2 regions of the Uliginosibacterium sp. sgz301328 genome follow, and region 2 is predicted to be linked to the other one. Evidence: predicted binding sites of a transcription regulator. Region 2 holds the regulator's gene; the other holds the start of a gene.
What was found. Region 2 encodes FNR, which switches genes on or off when oxygen is low (the NO sensors DNR and NnrR bind a similar motif). Its sites were predicted from a motif close to TTGANCTAGNTCAA; they were not measured.
Positions count from the first base shown of each region.

Region 1: a site for FNR is predicted at 3,926-3,939, ahead of ACDA63_RS04315 (hemerythrin domain-containing protein). Genes of this name have one in related genera too.

Region 1 covers NZ_JBGVSA010000004.1:76,114-85,229, reverse strand. Annotated here, with positions in the region: gene rph (ribonuclease PH) at 1-341, shown strand, start outside; gene pepN (aminopeptidase N) at 408-3,089, opposite strand; gene ACDA63_RS04320 (sulfurtransferase) at 3,092-3,889, opposite strand; gene ACDA63_RS04315 (hemerythrin domain-containing protein) at 4,000-4,407, shown strand; gene ACDA63_RS04310 (AraC family transcriptional regulator) at 4,469-5,482, opposite strand; gene ACDA63_RS04305 (porin family protein) at 5,657-6,220, opposite strand; gene ACDA63_RS04300 (methyltransferase domain-containing protein) at 6,384-7,190, opposite strand; gene htpX (zinc metalloprotease HtpX) at 7,248-8,099, opposite strand; gene ACDA63_RS04290 (ABC transporter substrate-binding protein) at 8,292-9,116, opposite strand, start outside.
Region 2 covers NZ_JBGVSA010000015.1:52,305-61,420, reverse strand. Annotated here, with positions in the region: gene ccoN (cytochrome-c oxidase, cbb3-type subunit I) at 1-637, shown strand, start outside; gene ccoO (cytochrome-c oxidase, cbb3-type subunit II) at 657-1,262, shown strand; gene ACDA63_RS12765 (cbb3-type cytochrome oxidase subunit 3) at 1,264-1,443, shown strand; gene ccoP (cytochrome-c oxidase, cbb3-type subunit III) at 1,450-2,346, shown strand; gene ccoG (cytochrome c oxidase accessory protein CcoG) at 2,456-3,922, shown strand; gene ACDA63_RS12750 (FixH family protein) at 3,951-4,457, shown strand; gene ACDA63_RS12745 (hypothetical protein) at 4,518-4,754, shown strand; gene ACDA63_RS12740 (universal stress protein) at 4,781-5,230, opposite strand; gene fnr (fumarate/nitrate reduction transcriptional regulator Fnr) at 5,432-6,169, opposite strand; gene hemN (oxygen-independent coproporphyrinogen III oxidase) at 6,251-7,672, shown strand; gene ACDA63_RS12725 (sulfite exporter TauE/SafE family protein) at 7,763-8,464, shown strand; gene ACDA63_RS12720 (heavy-metal-associated domain-containing protein) at 8,492-8,698, shown strand; gene ppa (inorganic diphosphatase) at 8,866-9,116, shown strand, end outside.

The DNA.
Region 1 (9,116 bases), on a different contig from region 2:
GCACTGCGGCCATCACCGGCGCCTGCGTGGCCGTGCATGACGCACTCGAATGGCTGGTCGCACGCGGCAAGCTGCCGGCCTCACCGATGCGCGACTTCGTGGCGGCCGTATCGGTCGGCATCTTCGATGGCGTTCCCGTACTCGACCTCGATTACCCGGAAGACTCCGCCTGCGACACCGACATGAACGTCGTCATGACGGGCAGCGGAGGCTTCGTGGAGGTGCAGGGCACCGCCGAAGGCGCACCTTTCTCGCGCGAACAGCTCAACACACTACTGGCACTGGCCGCCGACGGCATCGCCGAGTTGGTCGCACTGCAGAAACAGGCACTGGGCAAATAGGCGCTCTTCGCGGACAAAAAAACGCCCCGTCACGACGGGGCGTTGTTCATTGGGGCGCCGCAATGCTCAACTCTGCAAGGCCTTGCCGACCACTTCTGCCACGTCCGCGGACAATCCGGCATGCGCCTGGATGCGTTCAAGCTGCGCACCTGCCAGCGACTGGCGCACGGCATCGAACTTCTTCCAGCGATCGAACGTGCGGGCAATGCGCGACGCCACCTGCGGATTCATCGCATCCAGTTGCAGGACCACGTCGGCGGCCAGCGCGTAGCCAGAGCCGTCGATGGCGTGGAAGTGCTTTGGATTGGCGGCGCAGAAGGCACGGATCAGCGAGTACACCTTGTTGGGATTCTTGATGTCGAACGCTTCATGCGCCATCAACGCCCGGACGGCGGCGCCCGTCCCCGCCAGTCGCGAGGTGGCCTGCACACCCAACCACTTGTCCACCACCAGCGCCTCGCCCTTCCAGGATTCGTAGAAACTGGCCAGTGCGGTAACGCGCTCCGGCACGGCGAGGTTGGCCAGTGCCGACAGGGCCGCCATGCTGTCAGTCATGTTGGCTGCGGTGTTGAAATGCGTGACCACCAGATCGTTGGTGTGCGCCGTGCCCAATTCGGCCAGATAGCCAAGACACTGGTTGCGCAGCGCGCGACGTCCGGCCTGAAGCGCGTCTGGCGAATACGCATCAGTGACGCGCAGTTGCACGTAGGCCTGCGCCAGGTCCACTTCCAGCTCCGTCGCGATATGTCGGCGCAGGTGCATGCGCGCGGCATGGATGGCGTCCGGGTCAACCACGTCCATCTGTTCAGCCAACACCGTCTCGCCCGGCAGCACGAAGCTCTCCGCCACCAGCGCCGGGTCGCCGCCCGTCGCAAAGGCGTCGGCCAGCAACGCGCGCATGGCATTCGCATAGGCGGTGGGAATCCATGCGCCGGCCTCGCCCTTGCCCGCCTGGTAGGCATGCACGCCGTCGAGAAGGATGTTCGTCGCCAGCCGCTGCCCGGCATCCCAACGCGTGACGGGATCTGCATCGAAGGCCATCAGGCGGATGAGTTCGTCGTCGCGATACGGGAACTCCAGCGTGACCGGCGCGGAAAACCCCCGCAGCAGCGAGATCACCGCGTTCTGTGGCACACCATGGAACACGAAGCGCTGCACGTCCTGCGTCAGTGACAGCACGCGAGTGTCCGCACTGACCACGGATTCGCCATCCAATGCGACGGCAATTGCTCCGCCATCCTCCCCCACAAAACCAACGGCGAGCGGAATGTGGTACGGCCCGCGCTCGATCGGATTGCCCTCGGCTGCCATGCGCGTTTCGTACGCGGTCGCCGGATAGTGCTGCTCGACTTCCAGCGTATACGTGTCCGCACGCGCGTCGTGATTGCCGCGCGCCACCAGATGCGGCGTGCCGGCCTGGTTGTACCAACGCTTGAACTGCGACAGATCGACGCCCGATGCATCCTGCATGGCCGCAACGAAGTCCTCGCACGTCACGGCCTGCCCGTCGTGGCGCGCGAAGTACAGGTCCATTCCGCGCCGGAAGGCTTCTTTGCCGATCAGCGTGTGGATCATGCGGACGACTTCGGCGCCTTTTTCGTAGACCGTGGCGGTGTAGAAGTTATTGATCTCCGCGTAGCTTGCAGGCCGGATCGGATGCGCCATCGGGCCAGAGTCTTCGGGGAACTGCGCGGCGCGCAGAAGACGGACTTCCTGGATGCGTGTCACGCCGGCCGAGTGCACGTCCATGCCGAACTGCTGGTCGCGGAAAACCGTGAGCCCTTCTTTCAGCGACAACTGGAACCAGTCGCGGCAGGTCACGCGGTTGCCGGTCCAGTTGTGGAAGTACTCGTGCGCCACCACACGGTCGATGTTCTGGTAGTCCACATCGGTGGCGGTATCGGGCCGGGCAAGCACGTACTTGGTGTTGAAGATGTTGAGGCCCTTGTTCTCCATCGCCCCCATGTTGAAGTCGCCGACGGCGACGATCATGTAGTGATCGAGGTCCATCTCCAGTCCGAAGGTGTCCTCGTCCCACTTCATGGATTTTTTGATGGCAGCGAGCGCGTGGTCCACCTGATCGAGCTTGCCCGGCTCGACGTACACCGCGCAACGCACGCGTCTGCCTGAAGCGGTCGTGAAGAAATCCTCCTTCACGTCGAGCCTGGCGGCGACGCAGGCGAACAGGTAGGCGGGCTTTTTGAACGGATCTTCCCAGCGCGCCCAGTGACGGCCATCGGCCTCTTCGCCCGCCGCGCTCGGGTTGCCGTTGGACAACAGCACCGGAAAGCAAGCCTTGTCGGCATGCAGCGTGCACGTAAAGCGCGCCATCACATCGGGGCGGTCCGGATAGAACGTGATGCGCCGGAACCCTTCGGCCTCGCATTGCGTGAAGTAGCCATCCTTGGAGCGATACAGCCCGGAGAGCTGGGTGTTCTTGTCGGGCTCGATGCGGACCACCGTCTTGAGCGCGAACGCCTCGGGCACGTCGTGTACGACCAGCAGATCGTTGGCGTACTGCCAGCGCCCGGCGTCCAGCTCGATACCATCGAGACCGATGTACTCGGGCGCCAATTCCTCGCCGTTCAGGCGCAGCGCGCCGCCCGCGCCCGCCGGATTGCGGCGAACCGCAAGCGTCGCGGAGACGCGCGCAAAACCATCATGGATCGCGATATCGAGATCGACCGTGTCGATCAGATATGCCGGCGGCGTGTAATTCTTGAGATAGATGGACTGGGGTGCGTTCATGGTCAGGCCTTTGCAGGAGCCAAATCGGGATCGAGCGCCGTGCGCTCGTCAAAGACAAAGCAGTTGCCGCGCCAATGGGCGCCGCCGACTTCCTCGAAGTACTTGAGGATACCGCCTTCGAGCTGAAAGACGTTGTCGATGCCGGCTTCGCGCATGTAGATGGCTGCCTTTTCACACCGGATGCCACCGGTACAGAAAGTGACCACCGTCTTGCCCGCGAGCCCGGCGGCGTTCGCAGAAACAGCGGCGGGGAACTCGCTGAACCTGGCGATGCGGTAGTCGATACAGCCGTCGAAGGCCCCCTCGTCGACCTCGAACGCGTTACGCGTATCGAGCGTTACGACTGGGCGCCCCTCATCGTCGTGGCCTTGATCGAGCCAGCGACGCAACGTCTGTGCCGGCACGGAGGGGGCGCGTCCTTCGCTCGGACGGATGGTCGGACGATTCATGGTGATGATCTCGCGCTTCTTTTTCACCCGCATGCGACGGAACGGCTGAGCGGTGGAGAGCGACTCCTTGGGCGCCAGATCGGCGAAACGCGGATCGGCGCGGAGGAAATCCACAATCGCCGTCACGTGTTCACGCGGACCGGCAAGGAACAGGTTGATTCCTTCAGGCGCGATGAGAATGGTGCCCTTCAGTCCATGCGCGTCGCAGCGGGTCTGGAGTTCTGCACGAAGTGCGTCGATGTCGTCGATTTCGACGAATTTGTAAGCTGAAACGTTGAGAATTCCAGCATTTTCTTGTTTGCTCTGTTGGGGTTGATGCATGGGTGGATCAGTTCGTTTCCAGGATTGCAACGAAGATGCGCATATTCCCAAATCCGTAGCTATATATTGATCTGGGTCATCCGCAAGAATTTTCTCGCAAGTACTTTTGAGGGTTCCCAAGATTCTCAAGGCACCACATCATGAGAAAGTTGAGTCTACGCCTCAAGCACCTGTCCCAAGAACATCGCGCCGCCATGATGCTGGTCGCCGCCGCGCGCGAGGCTGCCCCCGAAGGGGCGGAGGACGGCAGCAACCTTCCGGGCTTTGCGCGCCGCGTCTACGAGGTGTTCGAGACCGAGATGGAACCCCATTTCCAGGAAGAAGAGCGTCATGCCCTTCCGCAGTTGCGCGCCATCGGCCGCGACGATCTCGCCGACAAGGTGCTGGAGCAGCACACCGAGCTGCGCCGCCTCATCGCCGCACTGAACCAGCCCGACGCAGAGACGATCGCCGCCTTCTCGAAATTGCTGCAGGAACACGTCGACTTCGAAGAAAACGTGGTGTGGGAAGCGCTCGAAGCCGCAACACCGGCAGAACTCAACTCCTGAGAAGTCCTCACAGGCCTGTCCGCAAGGTTCAGCGGCAGGCCTTCAATTGTGGGGCAAGCTTTCAATTGGTGTTGGCCGCTTCCTCGCGCCACTGCGAAGGCGACACCCCCGTCCAGCGCCGGAAGGCGCGATTGAAGCTCGCCACTTCGGCGAATCCCAACAGGTAAGCCGCCTCCTGGACCGTCGTCCGGCTATTGCGCAGATAGTCCGCCGCCAGATCGCGGCGCAGATCGTCCAGCAAGCCCGCGTAGGTCATGCCGCGCTCGGTCAGGCGCCGTTGCAGCGTCCGCTCCGACATCGACAGCTTTCCCGCGATGATCGCGCGGCTGCTTTGTCCGGATGGCAGCAACTCGATCAGCGTGCGCCGAACACGGACCACCACATCGTCCTTCTCCTGCCGGGCCAGATAGTCGGCGGCGACTTTTTCGGCCGCCAGCGCCAGTTCCGGATTACTCCCCGGGAGGAGCTGATCGAGATCGGCATTCGAAAACGCCAGGGAGTACTCGCCAGCCTCGTACTCGGGCATCACACCGAAAAAAGCGGCGATGCGGTCGAGACCTTCGGCCGGTGCGAGGTGGCGCATGCGCACCGCGCTCGGCGCGAGTGGACGGCCCGCCAGAATTCGCCAGATGCGGACGATGAGCCCAAGCCGGGCGTCGAAGCTGCGCGGATAACTCGCGTCGTCATCGGTACTCTGGAACACCAGCCAGGTGGCGTCGGCATCCTGCCGGCATTCCCAGTTATCGATGGTCGATACGATGCGCGTATAGCGGCGCAAGCGCTCGGTGGCTTCGCGCAGGGTGCCGCTTGCCATCACGGCGAAGCCCAAGGCGTGCAAGGTGGTCGGATTGGCCAGCGTGACCACGTCCAGGCCAAAGCAGGCGTCGCCATCACAGGCCGCCACAGCCGCAACCCAGAAATTGCGAACCTTGTCGTGCGGCAGACGGGCATTTGCATCGCGCAGATCGGCGGGCTCCACGCCCACGCTGCGCGCAACGGCGTCAGCGTCCAGTCCTCGCTTGGCAAGTTCGGCGTGTACAAGCAGCAGAACGCTGGCTAGCCATGTGTCATACATGAATCGGCATCACGGGATCGGCGGCCGTCCATTCTAGACCCGGACAAAAAAATGGACGGCCTTGCGGGCCGCCCATTTCGACATCAACTGTAAGGATTCGTTGCGGCAGCAGTCTGCCGCAACGCTTTGCAAACATCTGCAGCAATTTCCTGCGGATCGCCCCGCAGTCCCCGCTCAGAAGCGATAGTTGGCGCCCAGCGTCATCACGGTCGACGAATCCTTGAAGCTCACACCCATCTCGTCGCGGCTCGGAATGCCTTGGTACTGGGCCAGCTCGGCACGCAGACCAAAGTTCTTGGTGACCGAGTATTCGGTGCCGATGGCGACCTTGCCGCCTGTGCCGGTATCGGACGAAGCGCTATCCAGTCCCGAATAGCTGCGGTCATAGCGCACCACGCCGAGCTTGCCATAGACGTCGAGACGGTCAGTCACCGGCAACCGGGCCACGAAGTCGGCCGAGTAAGCGTTGGTGCGAGCGCGTACAGTGTCACCACTACTCTTCGTGGCCGATATGCCACCCAGATCCTGGTAGCCGAGCTCAACGCCGAAGTTCTTGTCGAAGTTGTAGCCGCCGTACACCCCGTACGTGGCGGGCGTGTCCTTGTAGTGACCGTCGCTATTCACGTCCTGCTTGGCGGCGCCCACATTGGCGCCCACGTAGAAGCCGGGCTGAGCAGCCATGGCTGCGGAAGTGGCCAACACGGTGCCGGCAAGGACGATCATCAGCTTGGTTTTCATATTCGTTGCTCCTCTTGCGAAGGTTGTTCACCGTCGGTCGACGGGGAGCCGGGGGAGGCTGTCGTACCGATTGCGGTAGGAGCATGTTAGGGAGGCGAGCAGCGACATTCCCTGTCTGCGCGGGCCAAGGTTTTGGCTTTTCGGGCCAGCTTTTGCTGGCATTTCAGCGCAGAAAATCGCCTCGCTCGATCGACTGCCGATAGCGGGTCGGACTGATTTCCCGCAGGCCCGAGAGCACGCCAATGCGGGCAACCAGCGTCGCTTGGTCTATCGCGCCAGGGGCGACTGCATCGCTCGCACAGGCGAAAGCCCACGCCCCGCCGTAGAGCGGGATATCCGTCACAAACGGCGTCACTGTGCGAAAGCAGGAGCGCAGATCATCCAGCAGTCGACGTACTTGCTGCCTCTGGTAGGTGGGAGAACCCAATTGCACCGACAGCGCACCGTCCGGCGCCAGCAGCCGCTTGCAGGCCGCGAAGAAGGCGCTGTCGTGCAAGCTTGGCGAGCGGTAAGGATCGGTCAGATCGAACACGACAAGATCGAAGCGGTCGTTTGCCGTCATGACGAACCAATGCGCGTCGCCCATGCGAATATCCACGCGCCGATCGTCCAGCGCGCCATCGTGAATTGCCTGCAGGTACTTTCGCGACAAGGCGATGACGTCCGCATCGATGTCGACCACGGTCACGCGCACGGCATCATGGCGCAGCAGTTCGCGGGCCGAACCGCCGTCACCGCCCCCGAGCACGAGCGCTCTGCGGACATTCCCGTGTGCGATGGCCGGCACGTGAACCAGCGCCTCGTGGCCGATGTGGGCATCGCGCTCGCTCGCCATGAAGGCTCCATCGAGTCGATAGAGGCGACCGAAGCGCTCGGTATCCCACACCTCCCAGTGCTGGTGTGCACTTCGTCCACTGGCGACGACGCTGTAGTGCCCCGCGTCGATATTGGAGAGCGTTGGATCGGACATGCCTGTGCGCAGAAAAAAGCCCGGCATTGCCGGGCTGGGTCGTTCGGGATGGCTACGTCACACCCGGCCTGTCGCCATGGCGCGCAGCCGGGATATCCGTTCAGCCGTATCGGGGTGCGTTGAAAACAGCCCTTGGAGACCACCGCCGGAGAGCGGATTCATGATCATCATCTGTGCCGTCTCCGGATGCCTCTCGGCGGTTTCCATCGGGATGCCTCGCGCGTAAGAGTGAATCTTCGCCAGTGCGTCGGCCAGCGCATTCGGGTCGCCCGAGATTTCGGCCCCGCCCTTGTCGGCACCGAACTCACGCGTGCGCGAGATGGCAAACTGGATCAGCATGGCGGCGATCGGCGCCAGAAGTGCCACGATGAGACCAACGATGGGGTTGGCCGGCCGCCCGCGCTCGTCGCGCGCGCCAAAGAACATGCCGAACTGCGCCAACGACGAGATCGCGCCGGACACCGTCGCCGAGATCGTTGAAATCAGTATGTCGCGATGCTTCACGTGGGCCAGTTCGTGTGCCATGACACCACGCAGCTCGCGCTCGGACAAAAGATGGAGGATGCCGGTGGTCGCCGCCACGGCTGCGTGCTCCGGGTTGCGGCCGGTGGCGAACGCATTGGGTTGCGGCTCATCGATGATGTACACCTTGGGCATGGGCAACTGCGCCCGGCCCGCCAGGTCACGCACGATGTTGTAGAGATAGGGCGATGAAGTGGCGTCGACTTCCTGCGCACGGTACATGCGCAGCACCATCTTGTCGGAGAACCAGTAGGCCCACAGGTTCATGGCGCCGCCCAGGACCAGCGCGATCATCATGCCCTGCGCGCCGCCGATGAGTTGGCCGACCACCGCGAACAAGGCCACGATGCCCGCCATGAGGATCGAGGTCTTGACCCAATTGAACATTGCTACAACCTGCCTTTCAGCAAAAAAGCGCTCATGCGCTCCCGCTTAGATGGAGGCCGTGCAAAAAGATTCAAGCAAACGAAGGTAAAAAGACGGGCCGACCGCTTGACTGAAAACGATCAGGCGCCAAAGAACACGCCCCGCCGGAATCCGGCGGGGCGCGTGTCTTGCATCAAGCAGCCGATCCGTCGATCAGTTCTTGAACCACCACTGCTGCGGCAGCGACAGGGCCGGCGAGCCCAGCGGCCAACTGAACGGAGCCTTTTCGTTCACGTTCTGCAGCTTGAGGCTGCGGATGGTGGTCACCGGCGCCGGGCGCACCGTGCCGATCACTTCGAACTCGTCGGCAGCGATCTGCAACACTTCGCGGAACAGCTTGTCCGCTTCGGCCGGCGTCTTCGCCGAGCGCCACTGGTCGTACAGCGCCATGCGCTTCTTCATGCTCGGCGAGGGCTCCACACCTTGCTTGCCCTGCGTCAGGTACCACTTCACCCATTCCAGGCTCTGGCGCGATTCGAGCGGATAGTTCGCGACGTACGCACGCGGAGCGAGCGTAGCGTCCAGCCCACCCGGGAACACGTCGATGCTCACGTCGTAGTCGTTATTGACCGCGCGGTTGGTCGCCAGGGAGCGCTCGGCCGCGTTGATGGTCAGTTCGACGCCGACACGCTTCCACTGGCGACGGATGAGTTCCAGTGTGGCGATCATGTGCGTGCGGTCGATCATGACGATCGCTTCGAGCTGCACACGCCCGCCGTTCGGATATTCGCGGTAGCCGTCGCTGTCGCGCTTGGTCAGGCCGAGTGCGTCGAGCATCTTGTTGGCGGTATCGACGTCGTGCTTGAGATACTGCGTGCCAAGCTTTTCGTTGTACCACTTGCTCTCCTTGAACGGCCCGCTCTGCCACGGCGAAGCCAGCCCGTAATACACCACCTTGTTGATCTCTTCGCGGTCCATCGCGTGCGACAGCGCGGCGCGGAAATCGTGGTTGGTGATGAACGGGCGCAGCTTGTCGTT
Region 2 (9,116 bases):
TGACTGGGCACAGTCGCTTGGCATGGTGTTCTCGCTGATTCTGCTGGCGCCAAGCTGGGGCGGCATGATCAACGGGATCATGACTTTGTCCGGCGCCTGGCATAAGTTGCGCACCGATCCGATCCTCAAGTTTCTGATCACCTCGTTGTCGTTCTACGGCATGTCGACGTTCGAGGGGCCGATGATGTCCATCAAGACCGTCAATGCGCTGTCGCACTACACGGACTGGACGATCGGCCATGTCCACTCAGGCGCGTTGGGTTGGGTGGCGATGATTTCGATCGGTTCGGTGTACTACCTGCTGCCGCGCCTGTGGGGCCGCACCGAGATGTATTCGCCGCGCCTGGTCACCGCACACTTCTGGATTGCCACGATCGGTGTCGTCCTGTACATCGCCTCGATGTGGATTGCTGGCGTCATGCAAGGCTTGATGTGGCGCGCGACCAACGTTGACGGCACGCTGACCTATTCGTTCGTGGAGAGCGTCAAGGCCAGCTACCCGTTCTGGACGGTGCGCTTGGCTGGTGGCGTGTTGTTCCTGGCGGGCATGTTCCTCATGGCCTACAACATGATCCGCACGATTGCGGGCAACAAAGCTGTCGATGCGCCGGTGCTGACGCCGGTGGCGGCTCATTGACGGGACCCCGAACATGAAGATGAACAACGAAATCGTCGAAAAGAACGTCTCCTGGCTGATCATCCTGACCTTGATCGTGATCAGCGTTGGCGGGCTCGTAGAAATCGTGCCGCTGTTTTTCCAGCACTCGACGACGACGCCGGTGCAGGGCCTCCAGCCCTACGATCCGGTGCGTCTGGTCGGTCGGGACATCTATCTGCGTGAAGGCTGCTATAACTGCCATTCGCAGATGATCCGCCCGTTCCGCGCCGAGACCGAGCGCTATGGGCATTACTCAGTCGCGGGCGAGTTCGTGTATGACCACCCGTTCCAGTGGGGCTCCAAACGGACCGGCCCGGATCTGGCTCGCGTTGGGGGGCGCTACTCCGACCTGTGGCATCGCGCGCACCTGATCAATCCGCGCGACGTGGTTCCCGAGTCGAACATGCCGGCTTTCCCGTGGCTGGATCGCCCGGTCAAGGCGGACGACATCGAGAAGAAGATGTCTGCGCTGCGCACGGTTGGCGTGCCCTATACCGATGCCGAGATCGCCGGAGCCCGCAAGCAACTGGAAGGCAAGACCGAGCTGGATGCGCTCATCGCCTACCTGCAAGGCATGGGCACGACGATCAAGGGTATCCGCTGACATGGATCTGGATTTCTTCCGCTCCATGCTCACCGTGCTCGGCTTGCTGTGCTTCATCGGCATTGCCGTGTGGGCGTACAGCAAGCCGGCCAAGCGTCGTTTCGATGAGGCGGAAAAAGCGCCGTTTACTGAAGATGAGGCACCCGCCGACGACAAGGCCGGGCCCCAAAATCATGGATAACCCATCATGAGTGATTTCGTCAGCGATTTCTGGGTGTACTACGTGGTTGGGCTCGTTGCCCTGAGCCTGCTTTTCTGCGCTGTCGTGCTGGCTGCCAACAACACCAAGCGCAAGGCGGGGCCGGCCGAATTACAGGGGCACGTCTGGGATGGTGACCTGCAGGAGTACAACAATCCCTTGCCGCGGTGGTGGATGTACCTGTTCTGGATGACCATCATCTTTGCCGTCGGCTACCTCGCGCTGTATGGCTTTGCCGGCTTCAAGGGGCAACTGGGCTGGACCTCGGTGGGGCAGTACGACTCCGAAATGGACGTGGCTCACAAGCGCTATGACCCGATCTTTGACAAGTTCGCGAAGCAGGATCTCGTGGCATTGTCGAACGATGCCGAGGCCAACGCCATGGGCCAACGTTTGTTCCTGACCTATTGCGCGCAGTGCCATGGAGCAGATGCGCGCGGTGCGAAGGGCTTCCCCAACCTGACCGATAGCGACTGGCTGTATGGCGGCGAGCCCGAAACCATTCAGACGACGATCCTGGGCGGGCGCCATGGCACCATGCCGCCCTGGGGGGCGGTACTCGGCGGTGACGGCGTGAAGGATGTCGCGAACTACGTGCGCTCGTTGTCTGGCCTGGCCAACGACTCCGTGCGTTCCGCCCGCGGTCGCCAGATTTTCCAGACGACCTGCGTGGCCTGCCATGGGCCGGACGGCAAGGGCAACACGGCGCTTGGCGCCCCGAACCTGACCGACAAGGTGTGGTTGTATGGTTCGTCCGAAGCGACCATCATCGAAACGGTGAGCAAGGGCCGCGACAACCAGATGCCGTCCTTCAAGGAGCTGCTCGGCGAGAGCAAGGTGCATCTGCTTGCAGCCTATGTGCTGAGCCTGCCTCGCAAGCAGTAAGCACAGGTATATTTGCTGGCGGGCCGAGGTCCGCCGGCAAGCGCCGCCCACCGTTGGCGCTTATTCGGGCCGCCGCACGGCCTTTCTTGCATGATTCCAGGCCAGCGAAATGCCAGCACCCGACGATCCCTCATCAGCCTTCAACGCAGTCGGCAAGCCGAAGATCCGCGCGAAGGCCCATGTAATCCCCATTCAGCCAGCGGAAGGCGATGATCTCTATGAGGTCCGCAAGAAGGTCTATCCGCGTGCCGTCACGGGACGCTTTGCGACGTGGCGCTGGATCATGGTGTGGGCAACACAGCTTCTCTTCTATGGATTGTGCTGGGTGCCCTGGAACGGACGGCAGTCGGTGTTGTTCGACCTGGTCGAGCGCAAGTTCTACATCTTTGGCTGGGTCTTCTGGCCGCAGGACGTCTTCTATCTGGCGGTGCTGTTGATTATCAGCGCGCTGTCCCTGTTTCTGTTCACCGCCGTGGCCGGACGGCTATGGTGTGGTTTCACCTGTCCACAGACGGTTTATACCGAAATCTTCATGTGGATCGAGCAGAAGATCGAGGGCAATCGGCAGCGCCAGATGAAGCTCGATCAGATGCCCTGGGGCGGGCACAAGGTCCTGGTCAAGGGCGCAAAGTACCTCGCGTGGGCTGCGATCGCGTTGTGGACCGGCATCACGTTCGTGGGCTATTTCACACCGATCAAGCCGCTGGTTTCTGATATCGCCGCCTTCGGCGTGAGCGGATGGTCGGCGTTCTGGATTCTGTTCTACGGCGGTTTCACCTACCTCATGGCCGGGGTGATGCGCGAGCAGGTCTGCAAGTACATGTGTCCGTACGCGCGATTCCAGAGCGTCATGTTCGACCCCGATACGCTGGTGATTACGTATGACACCGCCCGGGGTGAGCCGCGAGGGTCACGCAAACGTGGTGTGGAGCCGCGCAGCATCGGCAAGGGCGATTGCGTCGATTGCGGCATTTGCGTTCAGGTGTGCCCAACCGGGATCGACATCCGCCAGGGGCTCCAGTACGAATGCATCGGTTGCGCAGCGTGCATAGACGCCTGCGACCAAGTCATGGACAAGATGGGCTATGCGCCGGGGCTGATCCGCTACTCGACCGAGAACGCCATCGAGAAACGCTGGGGACGCAAGGAGATCGTCAGTCACGTGCTACGCCCGCGCGTTCTTGTATATGCCGGCGTGCTCGCGGCCATCGTGCTCGCATTTGCCTATGCGCTGGTCAGCCGCGAGGATATCCGGGTCGATGTCATCAAGGATCGGACGACGCTGACGCGCGAAGTCGAGGATGGTCTCATCGAGAATGTCTACATCCTGCATCTCATGAACATGTCCGAGGCGCCACGCACGTTGAATGTCTCGGCAACCGGCCTGGACGGCATACGCATCGACGGTCGGACGCGTTTCGACATCAATCCCGCCGAGAACAGCACGGCCACCCTGCGCGTTCGCGTGCCGGTCGACAGCGCAAGCAAGGGATCGCACGCCATCTATTTCGAAGTGCGTGCCGAAGGGTACGCCGACGAATTCGTGCGCGAAAAAGCCGTATTTATCATGCCCTGAGAGAGAGAAAGCTGTGCCCCCAACCCCCTTGAACAGCATTCGTGCCACCAAACCGTGGTACCGGGAGCCGTGGCCCTGGATATTGATGGGGCTGCCCGCAACCGCCGTCGTGGCGGGCATTGCTACACTGTTCTTCGCGATTCGTAGCGATGATGGCGTAGTCGCAGACGATTACTATCAGCGCGGGCTTGCTATCAATGAGACCATTGCGCGCGACAACATGGCGCGTCAGCTCGGACTACGCGCGCAATTGTCGATGGATCCGACGACGGATCAGATGAGTGTCGAGCTGTTCGCGCGAGAGGGTGTGAGCCTTCCCGCTCGATTGCACGTGACACTTCTGCATCCTACGAGACAGGGCCTCGACCAGGACGTCGTCCTCGACTTGAAAAACGGACGCTACGTCGGTAGTTTCAAGCCTGTCCAGTCAGGGCGATGGGACATCAGCCTGGAAGACGAAAGCAAGAGCTGGCGCATGGTTCAGGAAGCGCGCCTGCCGGGCTCGACCAAGCTGCTCATACAGCCCGCCACCTGACGGCCCCGTTCCGCGCCAGAGCATCTGGTGCGCCCCCGAACCCGATGCGAGGAGGGTGCGATGAACAAATGGATTCTGGTGCTCTGGCCGTCATTCTTGATGGCGGGCATCGCCGAGATCATCTTCTTCACCGTGGTCGATCCACAGACGCTGTATTTCTTTGGCCAACCGGTGAATTTCTCCGCCATGGCCACCTATACCATTGGCTTCTTTGCCCTATGGCTCGTCTGCATCGCATCGAGCCTCGCCACGCTGTTCTTTGAGCGCAGTCGTGAACAAATAAACGGCCACTCGTAAGTGGCCGTTATGCCCGGTCGGACGGATCAGCTTTCGCGGTAGACCAGCACCGGAATCTTGCTGTGTGTCAGCACCTTGTTGGTTTCCGAGCCAATCAATAGGCCCGCCAGACCTCGCCGGCCGTGCGAGGCCATGAAGACGAGGTCGCAGCCTTCCCGCTCAGCCGTGTCGATGATGATCTGGAATGGAATGTCGCTGACTTCCGTGTAGCTCACCGCAGTCACGCCTGCCGCGCGGGCGGCAGCCTGCGCAGAGGCCAGGATCGAGTTCGCTTGCTTGGAGGTTTCTTCCTGGAACTCTTCGCGATTCTCGGGGGCGATCAACGCGCCTTCGCCGACAATGGGGCGAGGGTAGTCTGGCTGTACGTAGAGCAGCGTGATGCGTGCTCCTATCGACGCGGCAAACTTGATTGCGCTTTCCACTGCATGCGTAGACAGCGCGGAACCGTCGGTCGGGACAAGGATGTGTTTGTACATGGTTCAAAGCCCTCCTTTTTGACGATCACATGATGACTATATCTCGATCAGCCTCGCCGATGGGACAAGCCGATTGATGCGGGTCAATCGCTGAAACTCTACTGGTATGGCACCTCGACGGGACCACTGGGGCTGCTCGCGGCGCCCAAAAAAGACAAAGCCCGGCATTGCCGGGCTTGCAAGTGCCAGAGGCGTGCAACTTTAGCAGGTCGTATGGTTGAGCAGGGCGCGCAGGCCGTCCGCGTCAAGGATGCGGATGTGCTTCTGCTGCACGCTGATCAGACCTTCGTCATGGAACTTGGAGAAGGTGCGGCTGACGGTTTCGAGCTTCAGCCCCAGGTACGAGCCGATTTCTTCACGCGTCATGCGCAGGTGGAATTCATAGGCGGAATAGCCGCGCGCTTTCATGCGTTGCGACAGATTGATCAGGAAGGCGGCGATGCGCTCCTCGGCGCGCATGGAACCCAGCAGAATCATGAGGCCCTGGTCGCGAACGATCTCGCGGCTCATGAATTTGTGGAACTGCAACTGCAAGGACGGGATGGCGCGCGAGATCTCTTCGAGTTGCGCATAGGGCATCACGCAGACTTCGCTATCTTCCAGCGCGGTTGCATTGCAGACGTGGTGATCGGTGTTGATACCGTCCAGGCCGAGGATTTCACCTGCCATGTGGAAGCCTGTGACTTGCTCCAAACCTTCTTCGGTCAGGATGTCGGTTTTGAAGAAGCCCGTACGTACTGCGTAGATGGCTTCGAAGGGGTCGCCGGCGCGGAACATCTGATGCTGCCGCTTGACCTTGCGACGTTGCACCATCTCGTCGAGCCGATGCAGGTCGGAATCGTCCAGACCGCCGGCCAGGCACAGTTCGCGCAGGCTGCATTGGGAACAAGCGACGCGGGTCGCAGCAAGAGTGAGCGGTGTAGTAACGATCTGATCCACGATACGTTTCCCTTGTTTGCCGTCAAATTACGATCAGGTTATTCTGACAAAATGTTCCATCGCTGATAACATTTGGTAGCCGTGAGTCAGAATACTCTTATTAATCCGGCATTAATTGGTAAATACGATATACCCGGTCCGCGATACACTTCGTATCCCACGGCAGACCGCTTTGTCGATGCCTCCGACCTGTCCGCCCTGACGAGCCGTTCAGCATCGCAGGCCAGACCCTCTATGGGTCGATCGCTATCATTATATTTCCATATTCCTTTTTGCGACACCGTTTGTTTTTATTGTGCCTGCAACAAGATTGCGGCCAAAAATCGCGTCCTCGGGACCCGGTATGTCGACTACCTTTTGAGGGAAATGTCGCTCAAATCCCGTGATCTCCCGGGAAAGCAACGCGTTTCGCAGATGCATTGGGGCGGGGGCACCCCAACCTTCCTGACGGTCGAAGATACGCAGCGCCTGGTCGATGGTATTTGTAAAATTTTCGCGCTTGACCCCGAGGGTGAGCATTCCATAGAGATTGATCCCAGGCGCGCAGATGTGACGCGTATGAAAATTCTGGCGGAGGCCGGTTTCAATCGTGTCAGCATAGGCGTTCAGGATTTTGATCCAGCGGTGCAAAAGGCGGTAAATCGCCTGCAAAGCATTGAAGAAACGAGAACAGTTATTAACGCCGCCCGTGATTATGGGTTTCGCTCGGTGAGCATTGACCTGATTTACGGATTGCCTCACCAAACTGCTCGGAGTTTTGACAATACGCTCGCGCATGTATTGTCGTTGCAGCCGGACCGCCTGTCGCTCTACAGCTACGCGCATCTGCCGGCGAAATTCATGCCGCAGCGGCGCATCAACGGCGATGCGTTGCCTCCGCCGACCGAAAAAATGGCGATCCTACAATCGGCGGTCGAACGCCTGGTGAGCGCGGGCTATGTGTACATAGGCATGGATCACTTTGCGCGCCCCGACGACGAATTGGCCATCGCCCAGCGTGCCGGTACGCTCCACCGCAACTTTCAAGGCTATTCCACGCACGCCGATTGCGACCTGCTGGCCTTCGGCGTATCGGCCATTGGGCTGGCGGACGGCGTCTATACACAGAATGACCGTACGCTGGACGGCTACTACGCGGCGCTTGACCGCGATGAGCTCCCCATCATTCGTGGCTGGGTCATGTCGGAGGAGGACGAACTCCGCCGTGCCATCATCCAGTCCCTGATGTGCCAATTCGAACTGACGTTCACTGAACTGGAGCGTGACTTCGGGCATCTTTTCACAGACCGGAAGGGCGAGCCGTTCGACGCCCGGTTTGCCGAGTATTTCGCGGCCGAGTTCGAAGACTTGCGCGCGCTTGAAGGGGCCGGACTTGTTCGCATTGAGCCCTCCCGTTTAGTGGTTACCGAGGCTGGCCGCTATCTGGTACGCGTAATCGCCATGGCGTTCGATGCCTATCTGCGGGCCGACAAGGGCTCTACACGGTACTCCAAAGTCATCTGACCTCGTGGCGGCAAGCGCGCTGCGCGGGTTTCACTCCAGGGCGGGCGCGCGCTACCATGGCAGGCTAATGCACTGACCGGGCGTTCGCCCATGCTCGAAACGGGTTACATCGCAGTCTTCCTCATCGGCCTCCTCGGCGGCGCGCATTGCATTGGCATGTGCGGCGGCGTCGTGGGCGCCCTCACGGTCGGCGTGCCCGGGCAAGGCGGACGGAAGTGGCCGCTGCATCTGGCCTACAACATCGGCCGCGTCACCAGCTATGCCGCTATCGGTGCTGCCGTCGGCGCAATCGGCTCCGCGACATTGCTTTTCAATCGCTGGCTGCCGATACAGATGTCCCTGTACGTGCTGGCCAACCTCATGCTGGTTGGGCTCGGGTTGTATCTGACTGGCCTCACGCGCGTGCTCGCACCGATCGAACGCGCAGGCCACCGTCTCTGGGCGCGCGTGCAACCCTTGTCGCGCCGATTTCTGCCGGCGCAGTCATGGCGCCACGCGCTACCGCTTGGCCTGCTGTGGGGCTTTCTGCCCTGCGGGCTGACCTACAGTATTCTCAGTACGGCTCTCGTGAGCGGCTCTGCGTTGCGGGGCGGTGCCTTGATGCTGGCTTTCGGCCTCGGCACCTTGCCCAATCTTTTTCTGGCCGGCGTTCTGCTGGCGCGCTTCCGCGACCTGATCCGACGCACCGGGGTGCGACTGTTTGCCGGCGCCGTTGTCATCGGATTCGGTGTCTTCGGCTTGATTCGTGCGCCTCATCTGGGTGGGCGCCTATGGGAAGGCGTCATCTGCTGAGGCGACTGGCATATTTCTGGAGGAATCATGCAATCACTCGATTTTTCGGTTCAAGGTATGAGCTGTGGGGGCTGCGTCAGCTCGGTCACGCGTGTGCTGTCGGCTTTCGACGGGGTGGAAGACGTCAAGGTGAGCCTTGAGACCGCTCGCGCATCGATGCATATCGATTCGGCAAAAGTGACGCCGGAGCAGCTCAAGCAGGCCGTGCGCGACGCCGGCTTCGAAGCTCAGTAAGAGTTCTTTCGGCCGGCCCACAAGGCCGCCGAACGACGCGAGCGGTACGCTGCGGTGCATCCATACGGTGTTGTATGGGTGGTCTCGTGGATATCCCGTACCGCAAGTTTTCCGTCAGGACGGCCTGTCATAATCGGGCGCGGTCCCCAAAACCACAGAGAGATTCCATGAGTTTCAAGAGCGTTTCCCCCGGGCTGGACGTGCCCAATGACATCAACGTCATCGTCGAAATCCCGGCCAACGCCGACCCCATCAAGTACGAGATCGACAAGGACAGCGGTGCGGTGTTCGTGGACCGCTTCATGGGTACGTCGATGTCCTATCCCTGCAATTACGGTTATGTGCCGCACTCCGTCGCGGGCGACGGGGATCCCGTGGATGTGCTGGTGGTCGCGCCCTTCGCGCTCATCCCGGGTGT